DNA from 4 places in the Proteus sp. G2626 genome. Region 2 is predicted to be linked to each of the others. Evidence: predicted binding sites of a transcription regulator. Region 2 holds the regulator's gene; each other region holds the start of a gene.
What was found. Region 2 encodes CRP, which controls carbon source genes, mostly activating them, when cyclic AMP is high. Its sites were predicted from a motif close to ATGTGANNNNNNTCACAT; they were not measured.
Positions count from the first base shown of each region.

Region 1: the regulator CRP is predicted to act here: its motif matches at 5,080-5,097, upstream of ompW (outer membrane protein OmpW).
Region 3: the regulator CRP is predicted to act here: its motif matches at 4,360-4,377, upstream of serA (phosphoglycerate dehydrogenase).
Region 4: the regulator CRP is predicted to act here: its motif matches at 3,933-3,950, upstream of cdd (cytidine deaminase).

Region 1 is NZ_JAABNH010000027.1:159,389-167,300, forward strand. It holds gene tonB (TonB system transport protein TonB) at 1-361, shown strand, start outside; gene yciA (acyl-CoA thioester hydrolase YciA) at 499-930, opposite strand; partial or broken gene GWJ05_RS13295 (septation protein A) at 1,267-1,821, opposite strand; gene GWJ05_RS13300 (SulP family inorganic anion transporter) at 2,131-3,945, shown strand; gene GWJ05_RS13305 (YciC family protein) at 4,043-4,813, opposite strand; gene ompW (outer membrane protein OmpW) at 5,247-5,894, shown strand; gene GWJ05_RS13315 (BON domain-containing protein) at 6,568-6,882, opposite strand; gene trpA (tryptophan synthase subunit alpha) at 7,157-7,912, opposite strand, start outside.
Region 2 is NZ_JAABNH010000025.1:234,107-242,018, reverse strand. It holds gene GWJ05_RS10920 (phosphoribulokinase) at 1-763, shown strand, start outside; gene GWJ05_RS10915 (OsmC family protein) at 852-1,259, opposite strand; gene crp (cAMP-activated global transcriptional regulator CRP) at 1,572-2,204, shown strand; gene argD (bifunctional acetylornithine/succinyldiaminopimelate transaminase) at 2,301-3,518, opposite strand; gene GWJ05_RS10900 (aminodeoxychorismate synthase component II) at 3,636-4,211, opposite strand; gene ppiA (peptidylprolyl isomerase A) at 4,586-5,155, opposite strand; gene yihA (ribosome biogenesis GTP-binding protein YihA/YsxC) at 5,426-6,058, shown strand; gene GWJ05_RS18805 (hypothetical protein) at 6,207-6,254, opposite strand; gene def (peptide deformylase) at 6,541-7,059, shown strand; gene GWJ05_RS10880 (hypothetical protein) at 7,229-7,687, shown strand; gene polA (DNA polymerase I) at 7,741-7,912, opposite strand, start outside.
Region 3 is NZ_JAABNH010000013.1:64,166-72,077, reverse strand. It holds gene mscS (small-conductance mechanosensitive channel MscS) at 1-752, shown strand, start outside; gene argO (arginine exporter ArgO) at 1,062-1,685, shown strand; gene GWJ05_RS07010 (oxidative stress defense protein) at 1,773-2,507, shown strand; gene GWJ05_RS07005 (LysR family transcriptional regulator ArgP) at 2,581-3,480, opposite strand; gene rpiA (ribose-5-phosphate isomerase RpiA) at 3,641-4,297, shown strand; gene serA (phosphoglycerate dehydrogenase) at 4,570-5,820, shown strand; gene GWJ05_RS06990 (type I secretion system permease/ATPase) at 5,891-7,912, opposite strand, start outside.
Region 4 is NZ_JAABNH010000029.1:190,047-197,958, reverse strand. It holds gene apbC (iron-sulfur cluster carrier protein ApbC) at 1-278, opposite strand, end outside; gene metG (methionine--tRNA ligase) at 482-2,509, shown strand; gene GWJ05_RS17175 (CidA/LrgA family protein) at 2,644-3,117, shown strand; gene GWJ05_RS17170 (CidB/LrgB family autolysis modulator) at 3,111-3,812, shown strand; gene cdd (cytidine deaminase) at 4,013-4,897, shown strand; gene GWJ05_RS17160 (NAD-dependent malic enzyme) at 5,111-6,808, shown strand; gene sanA (outer membrane permeability protein SanA) at 6,942-7,673, shown strand; gene yeiB (DUF418 domain-containing protein YeiB) at 7,670-7,912, opposite strand, start outside.

The DNA of each region.
Region 1 (7,912 bases), on a different contig from region 2:
TAATAAAGGTAATGATCTCAAAAATCTTAACCCGACGGCAAAGCCAAGTGATAAAGGTGATGAAAAACCAGTTGCAGTGGCAAGTAACGGTGAAGGTAAAGTACCTAATGCAATACGCCAAGGTTTACCTGAGTATCCACCACGAGCACGAGCAGTGGGAATGGAAGGTTCCATTAAAGTTCGTTTTGATGTTGATGCTGATGGAAGAGTCGATAATGTAGAAATTATTTCTGCGGATCCTAAAAACGTGTTTGAGCGCGATGTAAAAAGAGCGATGCGCCAATGGCGTTATGAAAAAATTCCTTATAAAGGAAAAGTGATTGTGATTGAGTTCAAAATGACAGGGATATCAACAAGCTAATTTTTATAAAATTCAATGGGTAAATAAAGCGATATCCGCATTTGATACCGTGTAAACAAAAGGCACTTTATTAAGTGCCTTTTTTAGTATTTCAAATTTTAATGTTTTTACGCTATTCGTAGTAACGAAATACGCAGTTATTCCATTGTACTTGTTAGTGTGAAGTGAGCTTTACCTTCAGGTAAGCGACGAGCCGAATTGTTCTCATCAACGGCAACATAGGTAAATACTGCTTCTGTTGCGCGATAACGTTGACCGACAGGCTCTGTGGCAACTTTTTTAACCCAGACTTCAATATTAACAGTAATTGAAGAGTTGCCTGTTTTTAAGCAACGTGCGTAGCAACAGACGACATCGCCAACAGCAACAGGTTTAAGAAAGGTAATGCCCGTTACGCTTACAGTAACGACACGACCTAACGCAATTTCTTTTGCTAAAATTGCACCACCAATGTCCATTTGAGACATTAACCAGCCACCGAAAATATCACCATTGGCATTAGTATCAGCAGGCATGGCAAGGGTGCGTAAAACGAGTTCACCATTAGGCAAAGATTGTTGTTCAGTCATGGGGAATAATGTATCTGTTAATGTTGAAACCAAGGAGATATTTACTCGTCATACTTCAAGCTGTAGCCTTGTTGGCTACACTCATTCACACTAGTCACATACTTATGTATGCTCCTAGTGACTCATTCGCTTGCCGCCTAGCTACATTTTAAATTATTTAGAGTATCTACAGGCTATACTCTAATAGCTACAACTTAAATTATTTAGAGCACATATCTCCCAATAAAATAAAAATGATTATTCAGATTTTGAATGAGCATCATGTGATGTCGATTTAGAAACTTGGTTTGTCATATTATCTGACAGGCTTTGCTCATCACTTTGTGTGACTTCGCCTTCGCTCTGTTCCTCGGGTAAACGGTTATTCCAAATATACACCACACTGGCGATAGTAAAAATAAAGGTCAAAATGGTTAAGCCGAAGACTTTAAAATTAACCCAAGTCTCTTCTGGTAAAGAGAATGCCACGTAGATATTACCTAAGGCACACGCAAAAAAGAAAATCACCCAGGCTATATTAACTTTTTTCCAGTTAGCTGGTGGCATGGCAAGTTCTTTACCTAGCATTCTTTCCATTAATGTTTTAGGTGTAAATAACTGCATAGCAATTAATACAACGGCAAAAATGGCATATATAGCGGTGACTTTCCATTTAATGAAATCAGCAGAATGGAAGAAGATGGTTAATGAACCAAAAATAGTGACAACAATCGCCGTAATGAGAGGTGCTTTTTCAACTTTATGGAAAATAAGCCACGTCAAGCCGACTGAAATCCACGTCGCGACAATTAATGCGCCTGAAGCATAGAAAATATCTTGCCATTTATAGAAGATAAAAAACACTAATAGTGGAGCAAAATCAAGTAATTGCTTAAGCCAGCCATTTTTCATAACAAATAGGAACCTATGGTAATTAAATTCATAAACTAGGCTATTCTAATGCAAAGCGACAGAAAATGGGTAAACAATTGCATATCTTTAATGATGAAGTGCTGATTTATATAAAGATCATAGTTTTCCCCTGAAATAACTCAATGAAAAATCAACGTAATTATCTTTAGAGGGGATTAAAATTAAAGCTTGAGTTATGAAAGAGGATTTAAACATCACTCTAGTATATTATTCAGTAACTCATCAACATTACCTGCCACTTCTTGATGAATGCATAAATAAAAAAGTATTTCTGGTAAGAGGAAATCAATGAACGGAAAAAGAATAATAAAATGGATGCCAGGATTAGGCTTATTGTTTAATTATAAGCGTGATTATTTTGGCTATGACTTAAAAGCAGGGCTTTCTGTTGCTGCTGTTGCATTGCCTGTTGCAATTGCTTATACCGAGTTATTAGGGATTAACGCGATTGTTGGATTATATGCCTGTATTTTTCCGATGATTATTTATGCGTTGTTTGGGACATCGCGTCAGTTAATTACAGGGCCTGATGCCGCAACCTGCGCTGTTATTGCCGCTGTTGTTATTCCATTATCAGCGGGTGATGAGAATGCGAGATGGCAACTTGCGATTATTATGACGGCAATGACGGGATTTTGGTGTATTTTAGCCAGCCATTTTCGGTTAGGGGCTTTTACTGATTTTCTGTCTCGACCTATTTTACAAGGGCTTTTAAATGGTGTCGCGATCACCATTATGGTTGGGCAAATCAGTAAAGTATTTGGTTTTGATACCTCTCCCGATCACCTAATTGAAAAATTAATTGAAGTGCCGTTTCGATTAATGGATGCGCATTTACCCACCGTATTAATGTCTGCGATAACATTAGCTCTATTATTAGGCATTCGCTATTTTCGTAGCCGATGGCCAGCCCCCTTAATTGCTATGGTCGTGATGACGTATTTAAGTTGGCAATTTGATTTGGCAAGCTTTGGTATTGCTATCGTAGATAAAGATGCGGGAAATGTTGATCTGTTTTTACCGGTTGTATCCATGACAGGATTTCATCCAGGTGTCTTGAGAGAATTGTTAGTTCCATCGATAAACTTGGCGGTCATTAGCTTCGTTAGTTTTATGATGACAGCTCGCAGTTTTGCCAGTAAGAACGGTTATGATGTCGATGCAGACCAAGAGTTAAAAGCGTTAGGTATTGCTAATATTGCATCGGCTTTGTCTCAAGGATTTGCGGTGAGTGCTGCAAGCAGTCGTACCGCAGTCAATGATTCTGTCGGTGGTAAAACGCAGTTAGTTTCTATTATTGCAGCGTTGGTGATTTTGCTTGTGCTGTTATTTTTGACCGATTTTCTCGCCTATATTCCATTATCTTCACTAGGCATCGTATTGATTGTTTCTTCATGGTCTTTGCTGAGTATCCGCCACATTTGGTCTTATCGTAAGCGTAATAAACAAGCATTTACATTGGCATCTTTTACCTTACTAGCTGTGTTATTGGCAGGGCTAATTAACGGTATCGGCTTTGCCGTTTTATTAGGATTGTTACAATTTTTACGTATTGTTTTTCGTCCAAGCGATCAGTTATTGGGTGTTGATGAACAGGGTATGGTTCACTCAATGAATAAAGATAATGGTATTGAGCCTATTGATGGCTTAATGATGTACCGGTTTAATTCACCGCTGACTTATTTTAATGTGGGTTATTTTAAAAAACGGGTACTTCAGCTCGTTGATAACGCACCTCAACGCCCAGCATGGTTAGCAGTAGATGCAGCTGTAAGCTTTACCTATGACGATGTTAGCGTGTTTGCTGCTATTGATGAGCTAATACGAGAGTTGCGAATAAAAGGTGTGAAATTGGTTTTAGCAGGCCGTAGAACAGAATTAAATCGTTGGATTGAACGTAATAAGATTTCGCTCAATGAAGATGATTTGATTATTGCCCCCGATCTCTATTTTGTGATCCGGCTGTATCAAAGCCGACAGCAAATTAAAGAGAAGCAAAAGGAAGCAAGAAAAGAGGCTCTAAAGAAAGAGATAGCAAGCAGTGATGAGGATAGCTCAAATTTGCAAATAACCAGTAATCGCGATACTCCTAAAGTGTGCTGATTAAGATTGATTTTTCTCACTGACACTAAAAATCCCGTGATAAGTTGCTAGCTTATATACGGGATTTTTATCACTTCATTTTATGTTAGCAGTAAGATTAACTTTGCTGTTTTGTGTATTTATTTTCGACTAACATAAATAAGCGAAACAGGTAAATTATGATCCACGCTGAAGCCATATTTTTCAAAAGATAGAATAAGAAGTTATGGACAATATTAGGTAATTGAACGGTGAGGTTACCCACAAAACCAATACCAAACTGCAGTAAGATCCAAATGCCTAAAGCAGGGATAAGTGCCGCAGATTCATTAAAGCCAATTTTCCAACCTAAGCGTATAGCACTTCCTATATTTTGTTGGCGTACTAAAACAACCGGTGCTAGCGCAAATCCGATTAACAAAATAATGCCTGGAATAATCATCACCATAAAGCCTGCACTAATCAAAATAGAGCACAGAACTATCAATAAAAACATTTTTGGTAAACGAGGTAGGCTTGCATTCAATGTCTGACCTAATGTGACATTATGTCCTGTTGAAATTGCCATAGCGAACATCAGTAAGGTGAGCACTAAGAGGCTTTGTTGTAGCGTTTCAAAGACGTAGAGCAATAACACTTTTTTGGCAATGCCGACGACACTGCTCGACATGGCTTCTAGTTCTGCAGGAGAAGTAGATGAGAGCTGTGTATTTTTAAAATTAGCGACAAATTCGATCATCAATTGGTACTCTTGAGGATTAGGACCAATTAATGCATGAATGATCGCTAAAACAATAGCAAGAATAGCGCTAATAGTAACAATACTACGTCGTTCATTCTTATAAAAATTCAGACTGTCTCGGTAGATTGTGCGTGCCGTGGTAGGCATGAAACTGCTCCTGTGAAAATAGACTAAGTCAATGAGCGCTATTGTACCTTTTACAACAGCAAAAAGGGATATTTTCTATCAAACCGCTTATTAAGCTTATTTCTTGATACTCATTATCATTGTGCTCTCATTATTTAAATTAAATAAAACATTATTTTAACATATGAATAACCTTATTTTTAAATATGCCTTTTAAAGATATTTTTTATTCAAAAAATAGCAGTAACTATAAATATAATTATAAGAAAAAATGGTATTAATGTGTAATTTGATGTGGATCAATTATAAATAATTATATTGATAAATAATAAAAAGAGAAATAACACTTTCTGCAAAAATAATTCCAAAGTTGTGATCGGTATTAGATCATAATTACCAATAAATGGTTATATTTTTAGCGGAGATTTTACTTATTACAGGAATGGGTTAAATAATGAAAAAACTTTCTGCGCTTATTTTAGCGGCTGCAACTCTTGCGCCTTCTATTTCTTTCGCTCACCAAGCGGGTGATTTCTTATTCCGTGCAGGTACTGCAACTGTTCGTCCTAATGCAGGTTCTGATGCAATATTAGGTGGCGACCATTTTGAAGTAAATAATAATACTCAATTAGGTTTAACCTTTGGGTATATGATCACTGATAATATTGGTGTTGAATTATTAGCAGCTACTCCTTTTGAGCATAAAATTTCATTAACTGGTGTGGGTGAAATTGCAAAAGTTAAACATTTACCACCGACATTAATGGCACAATATTACTTTGGTAATGGTGAAGATAAACTACGTCCTTATTTAGGCGCAGGCCTTAACTTTACTACGTTCTTTGATGAGAAATTCAATAACAACCCAGCTGTTGATGGTTTAGGTTTAAATGGACTTGATCTTAAGGATTCATGGGGCTTTGCAGCACAGGCAGGTTTAGATTATAACCTCGATAAAAACTGGATGCTGAATGCGTCTGTTTGGTGGATGAATATCGAAACAAAAGCAAGATTCAACAGTGAAGTTGGTAATAAAGACTTTGATGTTAAAACACGTTTAGACCCATTTGTATTTATGTTTGGTGTGGGTTATCGTTTCTAATTATTCTTTCTTTAAAAGAATGTCTCATAATGAAAAGCGAAGATTATCTTCGCTTTTTTTATGTTTTAAATTCATAAGACAAGGCTCATTTTTAGATTACCAAAAGATATCATTTTATTATTAATACTCAAAATAAGAGTCATTTTTAAATAGTGTTAAATAGAGAAAGATGTATTTAAAAAGGAACATTTAATATTTAAATATCTTTTAAGATGCATTTAATATGCATCTTAATGTTTAGCTATGAATAAAATGAAAATTATTTATTTTTATTTATTATTAATAAATACTCATTTTAATTGATAAAAAGGAGCATTTAATAGGTATATTTAAAATGCATCTTTATATTTGATTTTAGTAAAAGTACTTTATCTATCAATGAATAGATAAAATGAATAGAGAAATAAAAGGGGCGAATAAGATACCGCACTGATAATAACTGGATGATTATTTTTTGAACGCGAAATGATTAGTAATTCTTTTGTTTTGCTCTTTTTGTGAGCTATTTTTAGCATGAGATAAAAACAGGCTATTTTTAATTGATTTGAGTTTTTTACAAAATTTGATCTGCATTATGATAGCCCAGACAAATAAACATAAATTCATAAACGAAAAAAGACCACCGAAGTGGTCTAAAAAGTAAAGCTAAAGGAAGACTAGAATAAAAAGAGGATCAGCGAACAACCATTGAGTTGATAACGCCTTTTACACCTGTAACTTTGCGTGTTGTTTCAATGGCACGATTAGCATCCGCTTGAGAAGAGACGAAACCACTTAGTTGAACTTTACCTTTAAATGTCTCAACGCTAATTTGTGTTGAATTAAGGTTTTTTTCACCGATTAGTGCTGTTTTAACTTTGGTGGTGATCACGGAGTCATCAAAATAACCCCCAGTACCTTCTGATGTTGCAGTTGGAGAACATGCAGACAACGTAAATGCCATCAGTAATGCCGCCATGACAGCGGAGATTTTTGCCCATAGTTTCATTATCAAACTCCTTATACATTGCATAATTGATTGAGTATTTTTGAAAAGAAAACATAAAGCGCTTTATAAAGTATGTGCAAAAAATAAAATATTGCCAAATTTTTGTAGATATTGATTATGTTATTTTTTGTGAAAAAAAAAGAAATTGTGCCATTTCATGCGGACTAAGCCCCAAAGTAGGCTTTCAAAAGCGTGAGTCAATAAATGATGAATTAAGAGAAATCCGCTTAGAAAAATAGCAAACTATTCTTCTAAAGCGGATCCAATAAGAACATTAGACGATTGTTGCCACTTTCATTTCTTTGGCAAATTGAGTGAGCGCTTTAAGCATTATTTCAGGTTGATGAAGGTTTTTCTCAATAATTTGTACTACGGCAGATCCTGAAATAGCACCCGTGGCACCATTTGCAATAGCTTCTTTGACTTGTTTTGGCTCTGAAATACCAAATCCTTGCAATGCAGGTGGTGCATTATAGGTTTTTAATTTATCTGTAAGGTGTGTTAGCGATTGTTCAGCACGTTTATCTGTCCCTGTCACGCCAGCTCTTGAGAGTAAATAGGTATAGCCTTTACCTGAGATGGCTAATTCTTGTAAAAGCTCATCATCAGCATTAGGCGGGCAAATAAAGATAGGATCGATATTCGCTCGTTGCGCTGCTTCTCGGAACTCTTTTGATTCACGTAAGGGCACATCACCAATTAAGACAGAATCGACACCAGCTTGTTGGCATTTACTATAAAAGTTATCAATACCATTACTAAAAACAAGGTTGGCATAAACTAATAGACCAATAGGAATATTAGGGTGTTTTTTACGTACATTGGTTAATAGAGCAAAGCAATCGGTGGGTGTTACACCAACATTGAGGGCACGCAAATTAGCACCTTGAATAGTAGGGCCATCAGCAAGAGGATCGGAAAAAGGAATACCAATCTCTAAAGCATCTGCACCACCTTCAATTAACGCATCAATAATTTGTAGTGACAGCTCAGGAGAAGGATCACCTAATGTGACAAAGGGAACAAATGC
Region 2 (7,912 bases):
CGCATTAATTGATGGAGACAGTTTTCATCGTTATACTCGCCCTGAAATGGATATGGCGATAAGAAAAGCCAAAGAGCAGGGTCGACATATTAGCTATTTTGGCCCTGAAGCAAATGATTTTAGCCTACTGAGTTCCACATTCAGCCACTATAGCGAAACAGGACAAGGTCAATCACGTAAATATTTACACTCTTATGATGAAGCGACCCCCTACAACCAATTACCAGGAACATTTACTCCTTGGGAACCATTACCCGATAATACCGATGTTCTCTTTTATGAAGGGTTACACGGAGGTGTTGTCACCAACGAACATAATGTTGCACAACATGTTGATTTACTGGTTGGTGTTGTCCCTATTGTGAACCTTGAATGGATACAAAAGCTTATCCGAGATACTACTGAACGAGGACACTCACAAGAAGCGGTTCGAGATTCTGTTGTTCGCTCAATGGATGATTATATTAACTACATCATTCCACAATTTTCGCGTACCCACATCAACTTCCAACGAGTGCCTACTGTCGATACATCAAACCCATTTTCAGCTAAAGCTATCCCAACACTCGATGAAAGTTTTATTGTTATTCGTTTTCGAGGCTTAACCGATATTGATTTTCCTTATTTACTCGCGATGTTGCATGGCTCATTTATGTCAACAATCAATACGATTGTCGTGCCTGGTGGGAAATTAGGATTAGCAATGGAATTAATTATGGCGCCATTAGTCAAAAAATTATTAAATGGCGAAAAAATCAGTTAACCAAAATAAAATCTATTTCTATAAAAATAATATCCCCTTAATTAAGGGATATTATTTCTAAATTAAACTTTATTTTAAAATATCAAATTTATTCAGCATCTTTTATTTCAAATGAATGTGTAATATTAGCTGCTTTTCCTAACATTAAAGAAACAGAACAATATTTTTCTGCAGATAATTGAACCGCTCGTTCAACAATTTTATCTGTGAGTTCTTTACCTGAAACGATAAAATGCAAATTGATATCAGTGAATAAACGAGGGGCTTCTTCTCGACGCTCTGAAGTTAATTTCACTTCACAATCAGTCACTTGATGACGACCTTTACGTAAAATACTGACGACATCAATAGCACTACATCCACCCGCAGCAATTAAGACCATTTCCATTGGGCTTGGTGCTTTATCACCAGAGTTTCCATCCATCATAATTTGATGACCCGATGAAGATTCCCCAACAAAAGATAAATCTTCAACCCACTTAACGCGTGCTTCCATTTATTTTCCCCTAAACATGACAGAAACTAAAAGAGTACATTCTCATAATTCAACTAGCAATTAGCAAATAGGTTTATTATGCTGACTGCGTAAAACGAGACTTAATGCACTAATTGTGTTAAAAACAATATCTGCTTGATGATAGTGGTTAAGATCAATGCATTATTTTCTCATTTATTATAATCTACTCCATATTAACTTACCGTGTTCTCAGGAAGTTAATAGGTCAAGATAGGATTTTTAAGCACGCTGTCTCAAAAGGGAGCCTATCCGTTTTGAAAGGCTGCATTTAACGTACAGAGGATAACGCGAATGGTTCTCGGCAAGCCGCAAACAGACCCGACTCTTGAATGGTTTTTGTCACACTGCCATATTCACAAATATCCATCCAAGAGCACGCTGATCCACCAAGGTGAGAAAGCGGAAACACTTTATTATATTGTTAAAGGTTCCGTGGCTGTTCTTATTAAAGATGAAGAAGGAAAAGAAATGATCCTCTCCTACCTAAATCAGGGGGATTTCATCGGTGAACTCGGATTATTTGAAGAAGATCAAGAACGTAGTGCATGGGTTAGAGCAAAAACAGCCTGTGAAGTAGCAGAAATTTCCTATAAAAAATTCCGCCAATTAATTCAGGTTAACCCTGACATTCTGATGCGCCTATCAGCTCAAATGGCGAACAGATTACAAACCACATCAGAAAAAGTAGGTAACCTTGCTTTCCTTGATGTAACAGGCCGTATTGCACAAACCTTATTAAACTTAGCAAAACAACCTGATGCGATGACACACCCTGATGGCATGCAAATTAAAATTACACGTCAGGAAATTGGTCAAATCGTGGGTTGTTCACGCGAAACTGTAGGCCGTATTCTTAAAATGCTAGAAGATCAAAACCTGATCTCAGCACACGGTAAAACTATCGTCGTTTACGGAACTCGCTAATTTTCCCCACCCGAACAAACAATAGCTCTATACAAAAGAGCTATTGATAAAAAGAACGGTATGAACCCCATCCTTGCTGATGGGGTTTTTTAATAACTATACCCCTTCTACAAACGCGGCAATGGCGGCTTTTAATGCGACCATCCCCTCTTGTAATTCTTCTTGGGTAATAATTAATGAGGGTGTAAAACGCATAACATCAGCGCCTGCATTTAACATCATTAATCCCTGCTTTGCAGCCAGCCCTAATAATATTTTTGCTTTGCCTTCATATTGTGGTGCGAGTTGTGCGCCAATCAATAATCCTTGCCCACGGATTTGCGAAAAGACGTTGTAGGTTTGATTTATTGCTGTGAGCTCGTCTACAATCCACTGATAGCGCTTTTCTACTCCCTTAAGTACCTCAGGTGTATTGATTAAATCAAAAGCGACATTGCCCACTGCACACGCTAATGGATTCCCCCCATAAGTTGTACCATGAGTTCCTACCCCCATTACTGACGCTATCTCTTGTGTCGTTAACATCGCACTGAGCGGAAAACCACTTCCGAGTGCCTTTGCCGTGGTAATAATGTCTGGTGTCACATCATAATGCATATAAGCAAAAAGCTTACCTGTACGCCCCATACCTGTTTGTACTTCATCAAGGACAAGTAATGCTTGATGTTTATCGCACAGCTCACGTAGCCCTCTCATAAATTCAGGGGTTGCTGCTGTTACACCACCTTCACCTTGTACTGGCTCTAACACAACGGCACAAGTATGATCATCAATAACGGCTTTCACTGCATCTAAATCATTAAAAGGAATATGTACGATATCAGCAGGTTTTGGGCCAAAACCATCGGCGTATTTAGGTTGTCCTCCAACCGATACTGTAAACAAGGTTCGACCATGGAAGGCATGGTGAAAGGCAATAATTTTGGTTTTATAAGGATGATGGCGGGTGATTGCATAATGGCGAGCGAGTTTAAATGCGGCCTCATTTGCTTCGGCGCCAGAATTAGCAAAAAAGACACGTTCTGCAAATGTGTTATCAATGAGCTTTTGTGCTAAACGCAGTGCAGGCTCATTCGTGAAAATATTACTCACATGCCAAAGTTTTTCACTTTGTTCTTTCAATGCTTGATTGAGAGCAGGATGAGCATGTCCTAATGCCAACACGGCAATACCACCAGCAAAATCAATATAAGATTTTCCTTGCTGATCCCAAACTCGACTTCCCACCCCTTTAACAGGAATAAATTCTGCGGGTGAATAAATTGGCAACATTACTTGATCGTAAGTTGCCCGGTTGATACTTTGTTTTGTCATTACCCCACCTGATCGTTATTCGTCTTTAATATGAAAATATAATCACTAAATATGAATAAAAAATCAAATGTGGTTTTGTATAAAAAGGCGTTATTTTGTTATTTAAATACTATCTTATTAATATTTAAGAAAATTATTTAATAACTCATGGCCTTGTTCACTTAAAATACTTTCTGGGTGAAACTGAACCCCTTCAATTGGAAGTGTACGATGACGAATACCCATAATTTCATCAACATTGCCATCATGTTGGCTCCATGCCGTTACTTCAAAAGGCACTGGTAACGTCGTAGCATCTATCACTAAAGAGTGATAGCGCGTTACACTTAAAGGACGATTAAGTCCTTTAAAAACCCCTTGTTGGTTATGGTGTATCAATGAATTTTTACCATGCATAACTTCTCGTGCTCTGATAACAGATGCACCAAAAGCTTGCCCTATTGCTTGATGTCCAAGACAAACGCCAAGAATAGGGATTTCACCGGCAAACCGCTGTATAGCCTCAAGAGAGATCCCGGCTTCATCAGGAGTACAAGGCCCTGGTGAGATAACAAGATGTGCTGGCATCATCTTTTCTATCTCTTTAAGTCCAATCTCATCGTTACGCTTAACAACAACCTCAGCACCCAATTCACAGAAATATTGATAGAGGTTGTAGGTAAACGAGTCGTAATTATCAATAAGTAACAGCATATTAGCCTATCCGACTGATTTTCTTATCATTATTTATTTTATTACTATTTTAAAGCGAGTATGTCTTTGCCAAAATAGCTCGTTGTTTAACCGACTTGGGTACAACAAAGCCGATTATCATAGCACAGGTATAAAATATGAATAGTAAGCAAGAAAACCTGCTGATTTATTGCGCAATAACAAAAAGGGTGGTAATCGACAATAAATAGAGTGATTAATAACGTAGTTAATACTTATTACAGTAGATCACACGAAAAAAGAGGTAATAAAAAATATTTTTTTCATACTAAAAATCCCGGAATGAACAAGCTCATCCCGGTTTATATGCATTTTATCTTATTAGAATACGTAAATATTCTATCCTAATAATGCGCTTATTCTTTTACAACTTCAGCAGATAAAATAGTGACTGTTTTTACTGGTACATTTTGGTAAGGGCCAATATTACGAGTTTGAGCTTGTGAAATTTTATCCACCACGTCCATACCCTTTACCACTTTACCAAATACGGCATAACCAAAATCACGTTGACCGTGATCTAAAAAGGCATTATCAGCTACATTAATGAAAAATTGGCTGGTTGCACTGTCTTTATCTGATGTGCGTGCCATAGCAATAGAGCCTTTTACATTTCGTAACCCATTATCAGCTTCATTTTTAATGGGCGCTCTAGTTTGCTTTTGTTGTAAATCAGCTGTGAAGCCACCACCTTGAACCATAAAACCTGGGATAACACGATGAAAAGTTGTGCCGTTATAGTATCCATCTTCGACATACTGAATAAAGTTTTTCGTTGTTATTGGGGCTTTTTTATTATCCAGTGCTAATTCAATATTGCCTTCAGAGGTGACTAATTTAACGAAGGTTTCTCCCGTTGCCATTGCAAAAGTCGCTGTTGTTAAAGTGCAAGCGGTAACGAAGGTGACAAGAAAACGTTTTAACATGCAGGGATCCTTTACTTTAATAGTCTACAACTTACTTAATATGCAGCGATTCTAATTCGCTGAGGTAAATAGTGCCAATCATTTACCTTTATTTACGCTCAATAAGTCTTATTACGTCATAACAGAGTAAATTTTAATTTTTAAACGCTGTTATAAGTCATTAAATTGCGCCAAAATAGAGCGAATAAATATTTTAGATATTCATTCTCATGCAGAATTGAAATGAGTATGCATGAGAAGCCGCATTATTTCAGAGAGGTTTATACCATAATGGCCCAATTTAATTACCAAAAAGCACATTTCATCATCAGTGCTCCTGATATCCGTCATTTACCGCCAGATACAGGGATTGAAATTGCCTTTGCGGGTCGCTCTAATGCCGGTAAATCCAGTGCTTTAAATGCATTAACCCAACAAAATGGATTAGCAAGAACCAGTAAAACCCCAGGCCGTACTCAATTAATCAACCTCTTTCAAATTGAAGAAGGTTTACGCTTAGTCGATTTACCAGGCTATGGTTATGCCCAAGTTCCTGAAGAAATGAAGCGTAAATGGCAACGTTCTTTAGGTGAATACTTACAAAAAAGAGAGTGCTTAAAAGGTGTTGTTATTTTAATGGATATTCGTCATCCATTAAAAGATCTCGATATGCAAATGATCGACTGGGCTGTTGAATCTGAACTCCCGACACTCGTTTTACTGACTAAAGCAGATAAACTGGCATCTGGTGCCCGTAAACAACAATTAATGAGTGTACGTGTAGCATTAGCGAATAAAGTCGGTGATATTCGTATTGAATATTTTTCGTCATTGAAAAAAATAGGTATTGATAAACTGCGTAACACACTTAATGAATGGTTTTCAGGCACAGAAAAAGCGCCTGTAAACGACGATAACGCTTAATACCGTCTTTGCCCACCAACACTGACTGATCTTTTATTAATGAGGGGAAAATCACCTTTCCCCTTTCACTTCTAGCACAAATCACTTCAGTAAATTTTAGATAAAAAAATGCCCCAGTCGAAATAAAGTCGACTGGGGCAGCTAATATTCAGCTAAATCCGATTACGTGAAGTAAAAGGTCTGAAAGATAGAACATCTTACCTCTGTACCCTACGAGAGATAATGTACTCTATTTTATTGGTTAATAAAAGCCCTTTTGTAATTTTTTTTCACATGCAGACACGATTCAGCCATGTGTTTATGTATTCAAATCATAAATAAATGTAGTTTAATTACATAATTATGAGACTTTAATCACCCATGTGAATATGATTAAAAATAGAACAAATCACACAAAAGGTGCGGTTTATCGTTGATGATTTTGTGATACGCTTACCGCGAGACCGTAGTACATATGTAATTAGCGATAAAATGAGGTATCCATGGCTGTATTAACGCTCCTGCGTTTTCCTGATGAGCGTCTGCGCAGAGTCGCAGTACCAGTGGAAAAAGTAGATGACGAAATACGCACATTAATCGATGACATGATTGAAACCATGTACGCAGAACGAGGTATTGGCTTAGCGGCACCTCAGGTTAATGTATCTAAACGCATTGTTGTTATTGATGTTTCTGACAATAGAGATCAACCGATTGCCCTAATCAATCCTGAAATTGTCAGCACCGGAGATGAAGTGATGGATATGATGGATGGATGTCTATCTATTCCTGATTCTTTTGCCCCCACAGAGCGTTACCGCTTCTTAAAGGTAAAAGCATTAGATAAAAAGGGTAATGAAATTGAATTTGAAGCCTCTGATCTGTTTGCAGGCTGTATTCAACATGAACTAGATCATCTTGATGGCAAACTCTTTATTGACCATTTGTCTCCATTAAAACGTCAACGCATTGAGAAAAAACAAAAGAAATTAAGCAAACTAATCGATTCACAAGTTGCTTAATTATTCACTTATCTCTTTTTCATATTGTGATAAGTTTTGACATAAAAAAGCTCGGTAAAGCACTGAGCTTTTCTTTTTCCTATCTTAATACTAATAAATTCCCGCTGTTTTTCTCGCCATCTCTTATACAATAAATGTAAAACGTATTAGTACATCAATTGAGGTAAAAATGGAAAACAGTCGATTTATGGATTTATGTGAACAACTCAAAACAGCCGGTGCAACTAACCCTAAATCATGGGCAAATAGTGAATTACAAGAAAATATTCCACAATTTGCACGTTTCCTTGTGTTAAAAGGACTCACCAAAATCTATCGTGACGTTGAAGGAAATATCAATGAAATGGATATTTACTCTGATGAAGCCACCGAAGTATATCAAAAGGTAGCATCTCAATTTGATGAGAAAGCGCTTAAAGAACTGCTCCATTTCTATGGTAAATCAATGATAAGCAAGGTGATTAATATGCTTGATGAAGGCTATCTTTATGATGTTAATGACAACGTAGGTTGGTCTTTGATGGAGCTTAATGACAAAGGCACAACAACAGACAGGCTAATCCAAGGTTTGCACGAAGATTTTCTTGAATTTGAAGAGTCAGAGCTTGCTCCTGATACGAAAGCATAAACAAGACAGGGCATAATTTTGTGCCCTGTCTATTGAAACATAGTATTTAAAAATTAATGTGCTTCATCCCAGTTATTACCTACCCCTACTTCAACTTTTAGTGGAATAGCTAATTCCATACTACCTTCCATCAGTTGGTGGATCATGGCATTTGCTTTCTCTAAATAAGACTCTCGTACTTCAAACACCAATTCATCGTGTACTTGCATGATCATATGAACATCA
Region 3 (7,912 bases), on a different contig from region 2:
TTATTGGTCTTTTTATCGCAAAAATGATCAGTAAAGGTGTCGCAAGAGTTCTCACATTGCGCCATATTGATGCTACTGTTGTGACATTTTTATCTGTTTTAGTTCGTTACACAGTTGTTGCTTTTACCTTAATTGCGGTATTAGGACGATTAGGGGTTCAAACAGCGTCTGTTATCGCGGTGTTAGGTGCTGCCGGTTTAGCTGTTGGTTTGGCTCTACAAGGCTCTCTGTCTAACTTTGCTGCAGGCGTATTGATTGTTATCTTCCGTCCAATCCGTACAGATGAATATGTCATGATTGGTTCAGTAGAAGGTACGGTAAAGGATGTACAGATTTTTTCTACGACATTACGTTCAGCAGATGACAAAATTATCGTTATTCCGAATAGCAAAATTATCAGTAGTGAAGTGATCAACTTAAGCCGTGAGCCTAACCGCCGTACACAAATTATTGTTGGTGTGGCTTATGATGCTGATATTGATAAAGTAAAACAAGTATTGGGTGATGTTGTTGCGAAAGACAAACGCATTCAACATGATCAAGGTGTGACTATCCGTTTACATGAAATGGCACCGTCTTCATTAAACTTTGTGGTCCGTGTTTGGACAACGAATGGTGATGCATGGCCTGTTTATTGGGATCTAATGGAAGATTTTAAACGTGCATTAGATGCAAATAATATCGGTATTCCATTCCCACAAATGGATGTTTATATGCATCAAACACAAAGTGCGACAGTGAAAGCAGAATAGTCTCACAAAAATAGATAGCATAGAGCCACGTTAATAACGTGGCTTTTTTCTTTCAGTATTTTGATAGAGTTATATTGTATTTGTTTTGGCGATCTTATTTTTTAGTAATTCCCAATGTCACTATTTGGTCTTATTTTATCTTCATACTATTAATGAATATGGCTATTAGATATTTATTAATCCTACAAACCCTTTATTTTATCACCATTAGTTTTTCTTATTATTAATAAGAATGATTCATTTCCTCTAATATCAAAATCCCTCTATTATTCAGCTAATATCTAACGAATAATTATTAAGGTATTTTGCATGTTTACAACTTTTTTTCAGGGTTTTTTATTAAGTGCAGCCATGATTTTACCTATAGGCGCTCAGAATGCTTTTGTTTTACAGCAAGGAAGTAAAAAACAATTTCATTTAATGAGTGCATTTTTATGCGCATTAAGTGATGTTGTATTAATAACAGCAGGTGTTTTTGGTGGCAGTACATTACTTAGTCAATCAGAAACGCTTTTATTATTGATCACATGGGGAGGAGTGGCATTTTTACTTTGGTATGGTTGGAATGCATTTAAAACAGCTTTTTCAAAAGATATCGAATTATCACAAAGTGAAAATCAGGTAAAAAGCCGTTGGCGTGTGATTGTGACATTAATTGCCGTAACTTGGCTTAATCCTCATGTTTATTTAGATACTTTTGTTGTGATAGGCAGTATTGGTGGACAATTAACCACAGAGCTTCGCCCTTGGTTTACGATTGGTGCGATATTGGCTTCTATCAGTTGGTTTTTTGCGTTATCACTACTTGCGGCTTGGTTTTCGCCGATATTAAGCAAAACACGCTCTCAACGCATTATTAATTTATTTGTAGGATGTGTGATGTGGTTTATTGCTGTTCAATTAGCTGCACAAGGATGGAAAACTCTCTTTTAATCTTAAAGAACTTTACATCATATATGCTAATGTTCTTCTTAGTCCTAAAAACAGGACATTAAAATTAATTTTGTCAGGGGGTTTTTTGTGAAATTAAGAACGATTGTATTAGCATCCGTGTTTACGCTGGGATTACCTTCCATTGCACTAGCTGCTTCGGAACCAGAAGGACCACATATTACAACATCTGGTAATGCGACAATTAAAGCCACTCCTGATATGGCGACATTAAATATTCAGGTTAACGAAAGAGCAAAAGATGCGGCTCAGGCTAAGAAACAAGTCGATGAGCGTGTTGCAAAATATTTTGCCTTCTTAAAAGAAAATGGTGTTGTGAAGGAAGATATAGAGGCCGCTAATATTCGTACTCAACCAAACTATGAATATGATAAAAAAGCGGAGCGTTCAGTGATTAATGGTTATACCGCAACACGTACTGTAAATGTTAAAATTAAGAAATTAGAACAGCTTAATACGTTACTTGATGGCGCATTAGCGGCGGGTTTAAATGAAATTAATAACGTTGAGTTTGGCGTAAATAATCCAGAACAATACAAAGTAAAAGCTCGAGAAGTGGCCATTAAAAATGCCATTGATCAAGCAACCTCAGTTGCGAAAGGTTTTGGTGCTGATTTAGGTGCAGTTTATAGCGTAAGCTATCGTGCACCAGAGGCGACACCTTATCCAATCACACAAGTGCGTATGGATGCGATGGCATTAAAAGCCCAAGCGCCAGCTGCGGTGCAAGAAACGTATGAACAACAAAGCATCGAATTTAAAGATTATGTGGATGTTGTTTTTGAATTAAAACGTACTCAATAATCTTATTGTTATAAAAATAAAATAGGCTTCATATGAAGCCTATTTTTTGTGTTAGAAGATGAAAATAGTCGTGTTATTCTTCACCTTGTTTTAAAACCTTACGGCCAAAATCAACCAGTGCGTCTGTCACTTTTCTCATAGTTCTACTTTCTGGCGCAAAGCGGTGCCAATAAAGCATACGTCGTTGGTAAAGCCCTGGCGTTAAATCAACCAACTCTCCACTCTTTAGCTCATTAGCAATTTGTAGATGAGGGATCATACAACATGTCGACCCTTGTTTTGCTAATTGCACAAAAGCCTCGGAAGAATTAACGATATGGCAAGGTACACTGCCCGGAGATAAACCAAAGTTTTGTTGTAAAAATGCCTGATGCATATCATCAAGATGGTCAAATGCGACAGCAGGGGCTTTTAATAGCGACGATTTAGTGACCCCGTTTGCAAAATAGCGTTGAGCAAAATCAGGAGAGGCTACAAATAGGTAATCAAGAGCGCCTAATTGATCAACAAGGCAACTTGGTAATGCCTGTGGCTGAATACTGATTGCACCCACTACTTCGCCTCGTCTTAAACGTTCTTGTGTTCGCGTTTCGTCTTCAACTTGGATATTAAGTCGAATAGGCAGTTGTGTTAATACGGGGTGTAAAGCGGGTAATAGCCACGTTGCTAAGCTATCGGCATTTACCGCTAAAGAGAGTAAAAGCGGTGTAGAGCCACTATTTTCATCACCTAACCATTGTTCTTCAAGTAATTCTACTTGATGCAATAACGCCAGTAGTTTTTGCCCTTGCTCGGTGGGTTGTGGTGGAACAGTTCGCACCAATAACGGTTGCCCGAATAAGTTTTCTAATTGTTTAATGCGTTGTGAAACGGCAGATTGTGTAATACATAACTTTTGTGCAGCTCTTTCAAAACCACGTTCGCGAATGACGGCATCAAGGGCTTGTAATGCTCGATAATCAGGGCGTTTCATTAACAGACTCTCTTTGATTTATGTTCTGTTGCTTACTATGCCATATTTTTTGTTGTAATGAGTTAAAATGTTGCTTCTCAGTTTTTGATGTGTCTCGTGCTAGTTTTGAATGCAATATGCTATTCTTAGTCCATTAATGTGATAAATAAGGTTTTTTTAAATGACTCAGGATGAATTGAAAAAAGCAGTAGGTTGGGCGGCGCTTGAATATGTGAAACCTGGCACTATCGTGGGGGTAGGAACAGGCTCTACGGCTTCTCATTTTATTGACGCATTAGCGACAATAAAAGGTCAAATCGAAGGTACTGTTTCAAGTTCAGAAGCATCAACGGCAAAGCTAAAAAGTTATGGTATTCCTGTTTTTGACTGTAATGAAGTCGATTCTTTAGATATCTATGTGGATGGTGCTGATGAAATTAACCACCAGATGCAAATGATCAAAGGTGGCGGTGCCGCATTAACGCGAGAAAAAATTATTGCGGGAGTGGCAAAAACATTTATCTGTATCGTTGATGAATCTAAACAAGTTGATGTATTAGGTAAATTCCCTCTACCTGTCGAAGTTATTCCAATGGCACGCTCTTATGTGGCTCGTGAATTAGTTAAACTGGGTGGCTTACCTGAATATCGTGAAAACGTAGTAACAGATAACGGTAACGTTATTTTAGACGTTCATAACTTAACGATTCTTAACCCTATTGAACTGGAAAATAAAATTAACAGTATTCCAGGCGTGGTTACAGTAGGATTATTTGCTAATCGTGGTGCAAATGTCGTTTTAATGGGAACGTCTGAAGGAGTTAAAACTATTAAGTAAGATGACTAAAAAGAGGTGGCGATGGCGACCTCTTTTTAAAATTATTTTAGAAAATGCAAATTCAGTGATATATATCACACCATAGTTATATCTCTCTTTAAAATCCTGCCTTTTTCAAAGTCAAAATCATTTTACTCGGTAGAAAATCGCTTTCTTTATCGCTTATTCTGTCATCACTGCAATCGGTTGTATTGCCACAAACTCTATTTTTGTTATGTTGATGAGACAGGATTTTGTTTTTCATTAAATGTAATAACGATAGGGCAGGGTAAATGGTCAAAGTATCTTTGGAAAAAGACAAAATAAAGTTTCTACTTCTTGAAGGTGTGCACCAAAGTGCAGTAGAAAACTTAAGAGCTGCGGGTTATACCAACATTGAATATCATAAAGGTGCATTATCGGACGAAGAATTAAAAGAAGCTATCCGTGATGCGCGTTTTGTTGGTCTTCGTTCCCGCACTCATTTAACAGAAGAAATTTTTGCAGCCGCAGAAAAATTAGTTGCTGTAGGATGCTTCTGTATCGGGACTAATCAGGTTGATTTAGAAGCAGCAGCTCGTCGCGGTATTCCTGTCTTCAATGCGCCTTTCTCGAACACTCGTTCCGTGGCTGAGATGGTGTTAGGTGAATTACTGTTATTATTGCGTCGTATTCCTGAGGCAAATGCGAAAGCGCATCGTGGAGTTTGGGATAAGCAAGCCAAAGGTTGTTTTGAAGCTCGTGGTAAAAAACTGGGTATTATAGGTTATGGGCACATTGGTACACAGTTAGGTATTTTGGCTGAAAGTGTCGGTTTAGATGTCTATTTTTACGATATTGAAAACAAGCTACCACTGGGTAATGCAACACAAATTCGCCATTTATCTGAACTATTGAATATGAGTGATATTGTCAGCTTACATGTGCCAGAAACGCCTTCCACAAAAAATATGATTGGGCATGAAGAAATTCAACGCATGAAGCCAGGCTCAATTCTTATCAACGCTTCTCGTGGTACGGTAGTTGATATTCCTGCATTAGCACAAGCGTTAGAATCAAAGCATTTATCTGGTGCAGCGGTTGACGTATTCCCATCTGAACCTGGTGCAAATAACGATCCTAACGATCCGTTTGTATCTGAACTTATCAAGTTCGATAATGTGATATTAACGCCACATATCGGTGGTTCAACACAAGAAGCACAAGAAAATATTGGTTATGAAGTTGCAGGTAAATTGGCGAAATATTCAGATAACGGCTCTACATTATCTGCAGTTAACTTCCCTGAAGTATCGTTACCAAGCCATGGTGATGATGTAAACCGTTTACTGCATATTCATGAGAACCGACCAGGTATGATGAATAGCATCAACAAAGTGTTTACTGAAGAAAACATCAACGTGGCAGCACAATTTTTACGTACCTCTGGCAACGTAGGTTATGTTGTGATTGATATTACAACACAAACGAAGGCTCAAGCTGAGTTAGTGTTACAAAAGCTCAAAGCATTACCAGGAACAATCCGTGCTCGTATGCTTTACTAATTATTGATCTAATTATCAGTAATATCTTGAAGGCTCGGTATTTCGAGCCTTTCTTGTTTTTTAAACATTATTATTGCATTTGCTGTTTCCATAATTGGTAATAAAGTGTGTTATTTTCAAGTAAACCCACATGAGTTCCTTCTTCCAATACCCGTCCTTTGTCTATAACATAAATATAATCTGCATGTGCTAATGTATTGAGGCGATGTGCAATACTAATGACGGTTCTGTTTTGACAAATCTGAGGTAAACTTGCCAAAATCTGTGCTTCTGAGATGTAATCTAATGCTGATGTGGCTTCATCTAAAATAAGAATGCGTGGATTTGTTAGTAAAGCTCTTGCCAGTGCAATACGCTGGCGTTGCCCTCCTGATAAATTGGCACCTTTTTCTCCGACTTGAGTGTTAAATCTCAAAGGAAGTTGCTCAATAAAATCTAGAGCACCTGCAAGTTGGCATGCTTCTATTATCTCTTGTTCATTCGCATTGGGTTTTGATAAACGAATATTTTCGACAATAGATCCACTAAATAAAAAACTTTCTTGTAAAACGATACTGATACTTTGGCGCAAAGAGAGAGGATCAGCGATAGCTAAATCCATGCCGTCAATATAAATTTGTCCTTGTTGAGGAGTATAGAGTCGTTGAATTAAGCGTGTGATAGTACTTTTTCCTGAGCCTGAACGACCCGTGATACCAATAAATTGCCCAGCAGGAATAGAGAACGAGAGTGCTTCAAGAACATCTTGTGTATGATGGGTATAACGAAAATAGACATTTGAAAAATCAATACTACCTGTAATTTGGGGCACCGTGGCTAATCCATGATATTGGTGTTCTGTCGGCGCATTTAAAATTTCGCCAATACGGCGCAGAGAAATAGTGGTTTGCTGAAAATCTTGCCAGCATTGTGCTAAGCGTAAAATTGGTTGTGTTATATGCGCAATGAAGAGATTAAATGCAATAAGCTCACCTACCGTCATTTGTGTATTAATAATTAAATTAACACCTTGCCACAGAATAATCGCTGTTGTGATTTTATGAATGATGAATATTACTTGTTGAGCTAATAAGGTTTTTTGGGTTGCTGAAAACCGTTTGTTAATATGCTCGGTGAGCTTATATTGCCATTTTTCGATAAAATAGCTTTCTGTTGCTGTAATTTTGATAGTTTCTATACCGCTAATTGCTTCGGTTAGTAGACTAGTATTATCAGCATTTGCTTGATATTCCTGCTCAACCCAATAACGGATCATTGGGCCAAGGATCAGCCAAAGTGTAAAATAAAGAATTAATGCACCTAACGTTATCCAAGTTAATGATGCTGAATAAGTAAACATTACAGAAAGAAACACAATAATAAAAATGAGGTCGAGCACTAACATCAATGCGGAACCAGTCATAAATTGACGAATGTGCGAAAGCTCTTGAATGCGTGCAATTATTTGACCTGATTGTCGTTGATTAAAAAAAGAACTCGGTAAGCGAATAAGATGCTGATAAATTTTTCCTGAAAAATCAGCACTAAATTGACAAGAAATAAATGTATACAATTTGTCTCGAAGAAAAAGATAAACAGGTTCAGTGATTGCAATTAAGAGCAATAAATAGCCCAGTAAATGTAAGTTTGATAAATTTCTTCCTGTTAATACCTTATCGATTAATGTTTCAAAAATTAAAGGGTTAACTAATGCGAAGAGCTGGCTACAGCATGATAAAATAAAAACCAATAAGAGTGATTTTTTTTGTTTTAAAATAGTAGAAATAAACCAAGTGATATTAAATTTATTCCATAATGGATTATGTTGTTTATTAATAAATAATGCTATATTTAGTTTTTGATTTTTATCTAATTCATATTCAATGGTAATATTATTTTTTATATCAAATATAATTAATAGTTTACTTCTTATTTCTTTTAAAATATACCATTTATTGTTTATTTCAATAAGAGTATTTATGAGGTGAGAGTTTTTATTTTCGTAGTCAAGGATATCAAATTTACATTTTAAATTAAGTAAGTGTGCAGCATCTAAAATATTCCATTTGTTAAATAAATTATCTTTGCCAATAAAATGGATGACATTTTCTTT
Region 4 (7,912 bases), on a different contig from region 2:
GAAATATTATGTTTGAGCTTCCATTCAATCGCTTTTGCGCCAGTGATATTACGAAGTTCAGCTGTTTTTTCTTCAATTAGCACTTGGAATGGTTTTTTCCAAACAAACGGCATCACTAACTCGATATGAAGAACATCGTCAATCATCGCACATTGATGTAATGCTTTTAGAGAAAGCAGATTACGTTTCAATGTCGGGTGTTCAAAAGTAGACAAGACACCTGAAACTTTTTCGTTCAGAATCTCAGGGGTGGTCTGCTCGGGGGATTTATCACTCATCCCGGCTCCTCTCGTTTTCATTATTTATTAAATATATGAGTGTATCTATCATATCAGATAGTAGATGACTACGATAATGCCTTACCTCAATTTGCCAACTGAAATTTCTCTTGCAAAAACTCCATTATTGCCCTAGCGACATCATGACGGATCGGTTAACATCAAAGCCCCTTTATTAATTTTATGGAAGTAAGATCCTTACTATGTCTCACGTCGCGAATAAATTATTGGTAACCTGCGCGTTACCTTATGCTAACGGTTCAATTCATCTCGGTCATATCCTTGAGCACATTCAGGCAGATATCTGGGTCCGTTATCAACGAATGCGCGGCAAAGAAGTTCATTTCATCTGCGCTGACGATGCTCACGGCACACCAATTATGCTAAAGGCACAACAACTGGGTATTACCCCAGAAGCCATGATTGAAGAAATGAGCAAAGAGCATCAACAGGATTTTGCTGGCTTCAATATCAGTTATGATAATTATCACTCTACTCACAGTGAAGAAAGTCGCCAATTATCGACTAAAATTTATCTGGCACTGAAAAAGAATGGCCACATCAAAAGCAAAACGATTTCTCAGCTTTATGATGAAGAAAAAGGCATGTTCTTACCTGACCGTTTTGTGAAAGGCACTTGTCCTAAATGTAAAGCACAAGATCAATACGGTGATAACTGTGAAGTGTGTGGCTCAACTTACAGCCCAACAGAATTAATTAATCCACGTTCTGTCGTTTCAGGATCAACTCCTGTCATGCGTGAAACAGAACACTATTTCTTTGACTTACCTGCATTTAGCAACATGTTACAAGATTGGATACGCTCTGGCGCACTGCAAGAGCAAGTTGCAAATAAAATGCAAGAGTGGTTCGACAGCGGTTTACAACAATGGGATATCACTCGTGATGCACCCTATTTCGGTTTCGAAATTCCAGATGCTCCGGGTAAATATTTCTATGTATGGCTAGATGCACCGATTGGCTACATGAGCTCATTTTTAAACTTATGTGAAAAACGGGGTGACTTAAGTTTCGATGAGTTTTGGAATAAAGACAGCAAAACTGACCTTTATCACTTTATTGGTAAAGATATTGTCTATTTCCACAGTTTATTCTGGCCTGCCATGTTAGAAGGTAGCGAATATCGTAAACCAACGAACCTGTTTGTTCATGGTTATGTCACTGTAAATGGCGCGAAGATGTCTAAATCTCGTGGCACCTTTATTACAGCGCGTGCTTACCTTGATCATTTTGATGCTGATTGCCTGCGTTACTACTATGCAGCCAAACTTTCATCACGCATTGACGATATTGATCTAAACTTAGAAGACTTTGTTCAACGCGTAAACAGCGACATTGTAAATAAAGTCGTTAATCTAGCATCGCGTACTGCGGGTTTTATCAGCAAACGTTTTGATGGCAAATTAGCAGATACTTTAGATGATGCTAAGCTTTATCAACACTTCGTTGATATGCAAGACACCATTGCTCAATCATTTGAAAACCGTGAATTTGGTAAAGCCATTCGTGAAATTATGGCATTAGCTGACGAAGCTAACCGTTATATCGACGAAAAAGCGCCGTGGGTCGTAGCAAAACAAGAAGGTCAAGATGCTCAGTTACAAGCAATCTGTACCATGGGGATTAACTTATTCCGAGTACTGATGACGTATCTGAAACCTGTATTACCTTCACTGACAGAACGTTCAGAAGCATTTTTACAAACCCAATTAACATGGAATGCTCTTGCACAACCGCTATTAGGCCAAGAAATTACAAAATTCAAAGCGCTGTTTAATCGTATTGAAATGGATAAAGCTAATGCGATGGTTGAAGCATCTAAAAGCACCATTGCGCCAGTAAAAGAAGTCACTGGCCCATTAGCAGATTCACCTATTCAAGAAACGATTAAGTTTGATGATTTTGCAAAAATCGATATGCGTATCGCTGAAATTAAACTAGCGGATTTTGTTGAAGGCTCAGACAAACTGCTGAAATTAGTTTTAGACTTAGGTGGCGAAACTCGCCAAGTATTTTCAGGTATTCGTACTGCATACCCAGATCCTAAAGTGTTAGAAGGTCGCTTGACGGTGATGGTGGCAAACTTAGCACCTCGTAAAATGCGTTTTGGTATTTCAGAAGGCATGGTCATGGCCGCAGGTCCAGGCGATAAAGATATCTTCTTACTTAGCCCAGACTCTGGTGCAAAACCAGGTCAACAAGTGAAATAACAACCAAGATTCATTTGCCAAACAAATAAATGGCGGGGTTCTATTAGAGCCCCGCTCTTTTTTTATTGTGATCCATAGCACACTTTCAAAATCGGTGTATGATAATTCTGTTAGTTGATTTGGGACACTTACTTATGAAATCTAAACGGGCACGATTGCAGATTACACTTTGGCATTATCTACGATCTTTTTTGGTTCTTTATCTTTGTCTTTTTGCAGGTAATCTTATTTCCGCCCTTCTACCCTTTGCGGTTCCTGGTAGTATTGTTGGCTTACTCATCCTTTTTGGTTTACTTGCTTTCCAACTTATTCCTTTACGTTGGGTCAAACCTGGCGCCAATATACTGTTAAAAAATATGTCATTGCTCTTTATCCCTATCGGGGTAGCCGTAATGAATTATTATGATTTATTAAGCCAGCAACTTTTCCCTATCGTTTTATCCTGTGTAGTCAGTACTTTTGGGGTTATGGCACTGGTTGCTTACTGTTCACATTATGTCCATCGTGAGCGTGTTATCGTGGGTTCAAAACCAGACTTAGTGGAAGATGTTATTGAAACAAAAGAAAAAGATGATGATAAAGCATTAAGTGAGAAGAAAAAATGTTAGTGTTAATGAATATTTGGTGGTCACTTCCTTTAACCATAATTATCTTTTATTTATCACGTAAGCTTGCTGCTCGTTATAAATTACCTATATTGAACCCTTTACTTATTGGTATTGCGGTTATTATTCCTATCTTGTTAATTACACATACGCCATACGAACACTATTTCGCGGGTAGTCGTATTTTAAATGATTTATTACAACCTGCCGTTGTGGCTTTAGCTATCCCGCTTTATCAGCAATTACACCAAATTCGCGCACAGTGGAAGTCACTGATAAGCATTTGCTTTATTGGTAGTGTTGCTGCAATGGTCAGTGGTACTGCGATTGCCTTATGGGCAGGAGCAACACCTGAAATTGCCGCATCAGTCTTACCTAAATCGGTCACAACCCCTATCGCAATGGCTGTCGCAGACTCTATAGGTGGTATTCCTGCAATCAGTGCTGCATGTGTTATTGCAGTAGGTATTTTAGGTGCCATTTTTGGTCACACTCTATTCAAGATATTGCGTATTCCCACTCACGCCTCTCGTGGTTTAGCAATGGGAACCGTTTCTCACGCAGTCGGAACAGCAAGAGCCGCAGAAGTGGATTATATCGAAGGTGCTTACAGTTCATTGGCATTAATGACCTGTGGGATTATTACATCCCTTACTGCGCCATTTATCTTCCCTATTATTTTGCATCTTTATAGTTGATATCTTTCTTACTCTCCATTCTTAAATCCCCGATTTAATTAAATTTATTTCGGGGATTTTTACTATAAATTTGAGATACATCTCTCAATTAATGAATTTGTTGCAATTGTTTCATTGAAAATATGATTTTCATCACATATAAGAATGGGTAAAGATGCCTAGAATCTTATAATACAGAAAGATTAATGGGAGACTCATGTATGCATACTCGTTTTCAGGCAGTTTGGTCAGATTTATCCCCTCAGTTACAACAAGCACTTGCTCCTTATCTTGAGCAGGATGAATTTCCTGCAATGTTTACGGCAGAGCAGGTCAACGCCATAAAAACACAGTTACAATGTAATGATGATGCCTTAGCCCTAGCACTTTTACCGGTTGCTGCTGCTTGTGCTGTTGCACCCATCTCTAATTTTAAAGTCGGTGCAGTTGCGCGTGGTGAAAGTGGTAATCTCTACTTCGGTGCCAATATGGAATTCGCTGGTGCACCACTACAACAAACCGTCCATGCTGAACAAAGTGCGGTAACTCACGCATGGTTACGTGGCGAATCTCGCTTAATCTCAATCACTGTTAACTATACACCTTGTGGTCATTGTCGCCAGTTTATGAATGAGCTCAACAGTGGCACTCACATTCAAATTCAATTACCAGGTAGAAAATTGGCAACATTGGGAGATTATTTACCCGATAGCTTTGGTCCAAAAGATCTCAATATTACTTCACTATTGATGGATAAAGTTAATCACGACTACAAAATTGATAATCCTAGTGAATTAGCGCAACAAGCGCTACAAGCCACTAATCGTAGCCATGCGCCTTATAGCGAGTCGCATAGTGGTATTGCCGTTCAAATGAAAAATGGCAAAATTTTCCAAGGTAGTTACGCAGAAAATGCTGCATTCAATCCAAGTTTACCGCCATTACAAGCAGCTTTAATTTTGTTAAATATGGCAGGTGAGAGTGTGATGGATATTGAATCGGCTGTCTTAATCGAAAAAGCAGAGACAATTTTAACGCAATGGGATGCAACACAAGCAACATTAACTGCTTTAGGTTGTCGCCAAATGCAACGCATCACTTTGTAAAAAGTTTTAACTTATTCCTCTAAAAATCTCTCTTAAAAAAGCATCAGCATGTAAATTTTGCTGATGCTTACCAGAAAAAGTTGTAACAACCGTATCTATCTCTCATTTCTAAGCATAAAAATCATAAAAAAATAACATAAGCTGTACATATTTTTATTATTTTGTAGGATCTACAATTGTCATGTGACTAACTGCCTTACAAGAGTATTTTTCATGGAACTGGAACACGAAAGTAAACGCCCTCTCTACATCCCGTATGCAGGCCCAATCCTGCTTGAATTTCCCCTGTTAAATAAAGGTAGTGCTTTCAGCGAAGAAGAACGCAGCACCTTTAACTTACATGGTTTACTGCCTGAAGCAGTTGAAACTATTGAAGAGCAGGTTGAACGCGCTTATCGCCAATATCTTGATTTCAAAAACGATAACGATAAACACATTTACCTAAGAAACATCCAAGATACCAATGAAACCCTGTTTTATCGTTTATTGGAATCTCACCTGACTGAAATGATGCCAATCATTTACACACCAACAGTGGGTGAAGCTTGTGAACATTTCTCTGATATTTATCGTCGTGCTCGTGGCTTGTTTATCTCTTATCCTAACCGTGCCAATATCGACGATATGCTACAAAACGCCACTAAACAAAATGTAAAAGTAATTGTTGTTACTGATGGCGAACGTATTCTTGGTTTAGGTGACCAAGGTATCGGCGGTATGGGAATTCCTATCGGTAAACTCTCTTTATATACCGCGTGTGGCGGTATCAGCCCCGCGTACACACTGCCTGTTGTACTTGATGTTGGTACTAATAACCCACAGCGTTTAAACGATCCACTGTATATGGGATGGCGCCATCCTCGTATTACTGGTGATGAATATAACGAGTTCGTTGATGAATTTATTCAAGCGGTTAAACGTCGCTGGCCAAATGTTTTACTGCAATTTGAAGACTTCGCGCAAAAAAATGCAATGCCTTTACTAAACCGTTATCGTGATGAGTTATGTTGTTTTAACGATGATATTCAAGGTACTGCGTCTGTTACCTTAGGGAGTCTGATTGCAGCTAGTCGTGCTGCAGGTCGTCAATTAAAAGACCAAACCGTCACTTTCTTAGGTGCAGGCTCCGCAGGTTGTGGTATTGCTGAGCAAATCATTGCCCAAATGAAATCTGAAGGCTTAAGCGATGAACAAGCGCGTAAGCGTATCTTCATGGTTGACCGTTTTGGCTTATTAACAGATAAACTGCCAAATTTACTTGATTTCCAAAGCAAACTTATCCAAAAAAGTGAAACTCTTGCTAATTGGGAAACTGAAAGCGATGCGATTTCACTGTTAGAAGTGGTTAAGAATGCAAAACCAACGATCCTAATTGGTGTATCAGGACAAGCAGGGTTATTCACTGAAGAAATTATTCGTGAAATGCACAAACACTGTGAACGCCCTATCGTGATGCCATTATCTAACCCAACTTCACGTGTTGAAGCGCGCCCTGAAGATATTATCAATTGGACGGATGGCCAAGCTTTAGTTGCAACGGGTAGCCCATTTGCACCTGTAAAATACAAAGATAAAGAGTATCCAATTGCACAATGTAATAACTCTTATATCTTCCCAGGCATTGGGTTAGGTGTTATTGCCTGTGGTGCTAAACGTGTGACTGATGCCATGTTAATGGTTGCAAGTCGTGCATTAGCTGATTGCTCACCAATGGCAAAAGACGGTAATGGCTCTCTATTACCTTTACTGGCAGATATTCAACAAGTTTCGCGTTATATTGCAAAACAAGTTGCAAAGGAAGCACAAGTCCAAGGTGTTGCTACTGTCACCTCAGATTCGGCTTTAGAAGAAGCGATTGAACGTAATTATTGGCAACCTGAATACCGCATTTATAAAAGAACGTCATTCTAAGTCAGTTTTTGTCACTAAGTACCATTCTGAAAAGCGCGTCATTACTTAATATGAGGCGCTTTTTTCTTGCTTCCCTATCTCCGCTCAAGTAGCCTTAAGCATTATTAAAGTCATGCGTCATTAAGGCAAGGACATGCTAAAACGCCTCATTTATCTCTTTCTTACACTGTTTATTCTACTTGCTGTCACGCTAATTGCCTGCGATCGCTGGATCGGGTGGAAAACAAGCCCTTATATCTTTGAAGATATTGATAAATTACCCGCTAAAAAAGTGGGAATGGTTTTGGGTACATCCAAATACTACACCAGTGGTTACATTAATCAATTTTATCAATATCGCATACAGGGTGCTGTTAATGCCTATAATAGTGGTAAAATTCAATATTTATTGTTAAGTGGAGATAATGCAAAGCATAGCTATAACGAGCCTAATACGATGCGTAAAGATCTCATTAAAGCAGGTATTCCAGCTTCTCGTATCGTAATGGATTTTGCAGGATTCAGAACACTAGATTCTGTTGTGCGGACAAAGGAAGTCTTTGGCACGGATGGCTTTACTATTATTACCCAACGTTTTCATTGCGAACGCGCCGTTTTTATTGCTCTTGAAAAAGGGATTGATGCACAATGTTTCGCTGTTGCATCCCCAAAAAGTATGTTTAAAGTACGTATACGTGAAGTATTTGCCAGAGCGGGTGCAATGATTGATGTGTATATTTTAAACCGTGAGCCACGCTTTTTAGGGCCACCAGAAACCATTCCTGCGATACAATCTATTCCTGATGGCATAAAAGGATATCCTGCAGTTTCACCAGAGGAAGTAGAATCACTTCCTCTGAGTGACAATAATCAGGAGAAAAACTAAAAGAATTGCGCTAATTTTGTAGCTGATTTGCGCCAAATCCACTCTATTGGACCTTGTGGAAAATAACGTAGCCAAATTATGGCAAAAGCAACATTGATTGCCCAAATAACCACAACAAAAGGCATCAGTTCAGGTAGGGTAAATTGGTTAAATAATCCCATGCGCTGAAACAAAATGATGCCAATAAGACTTTGCATTAAATAGGTCGTTAGCGCCATTTTTCCTACACAGCGTAAAGC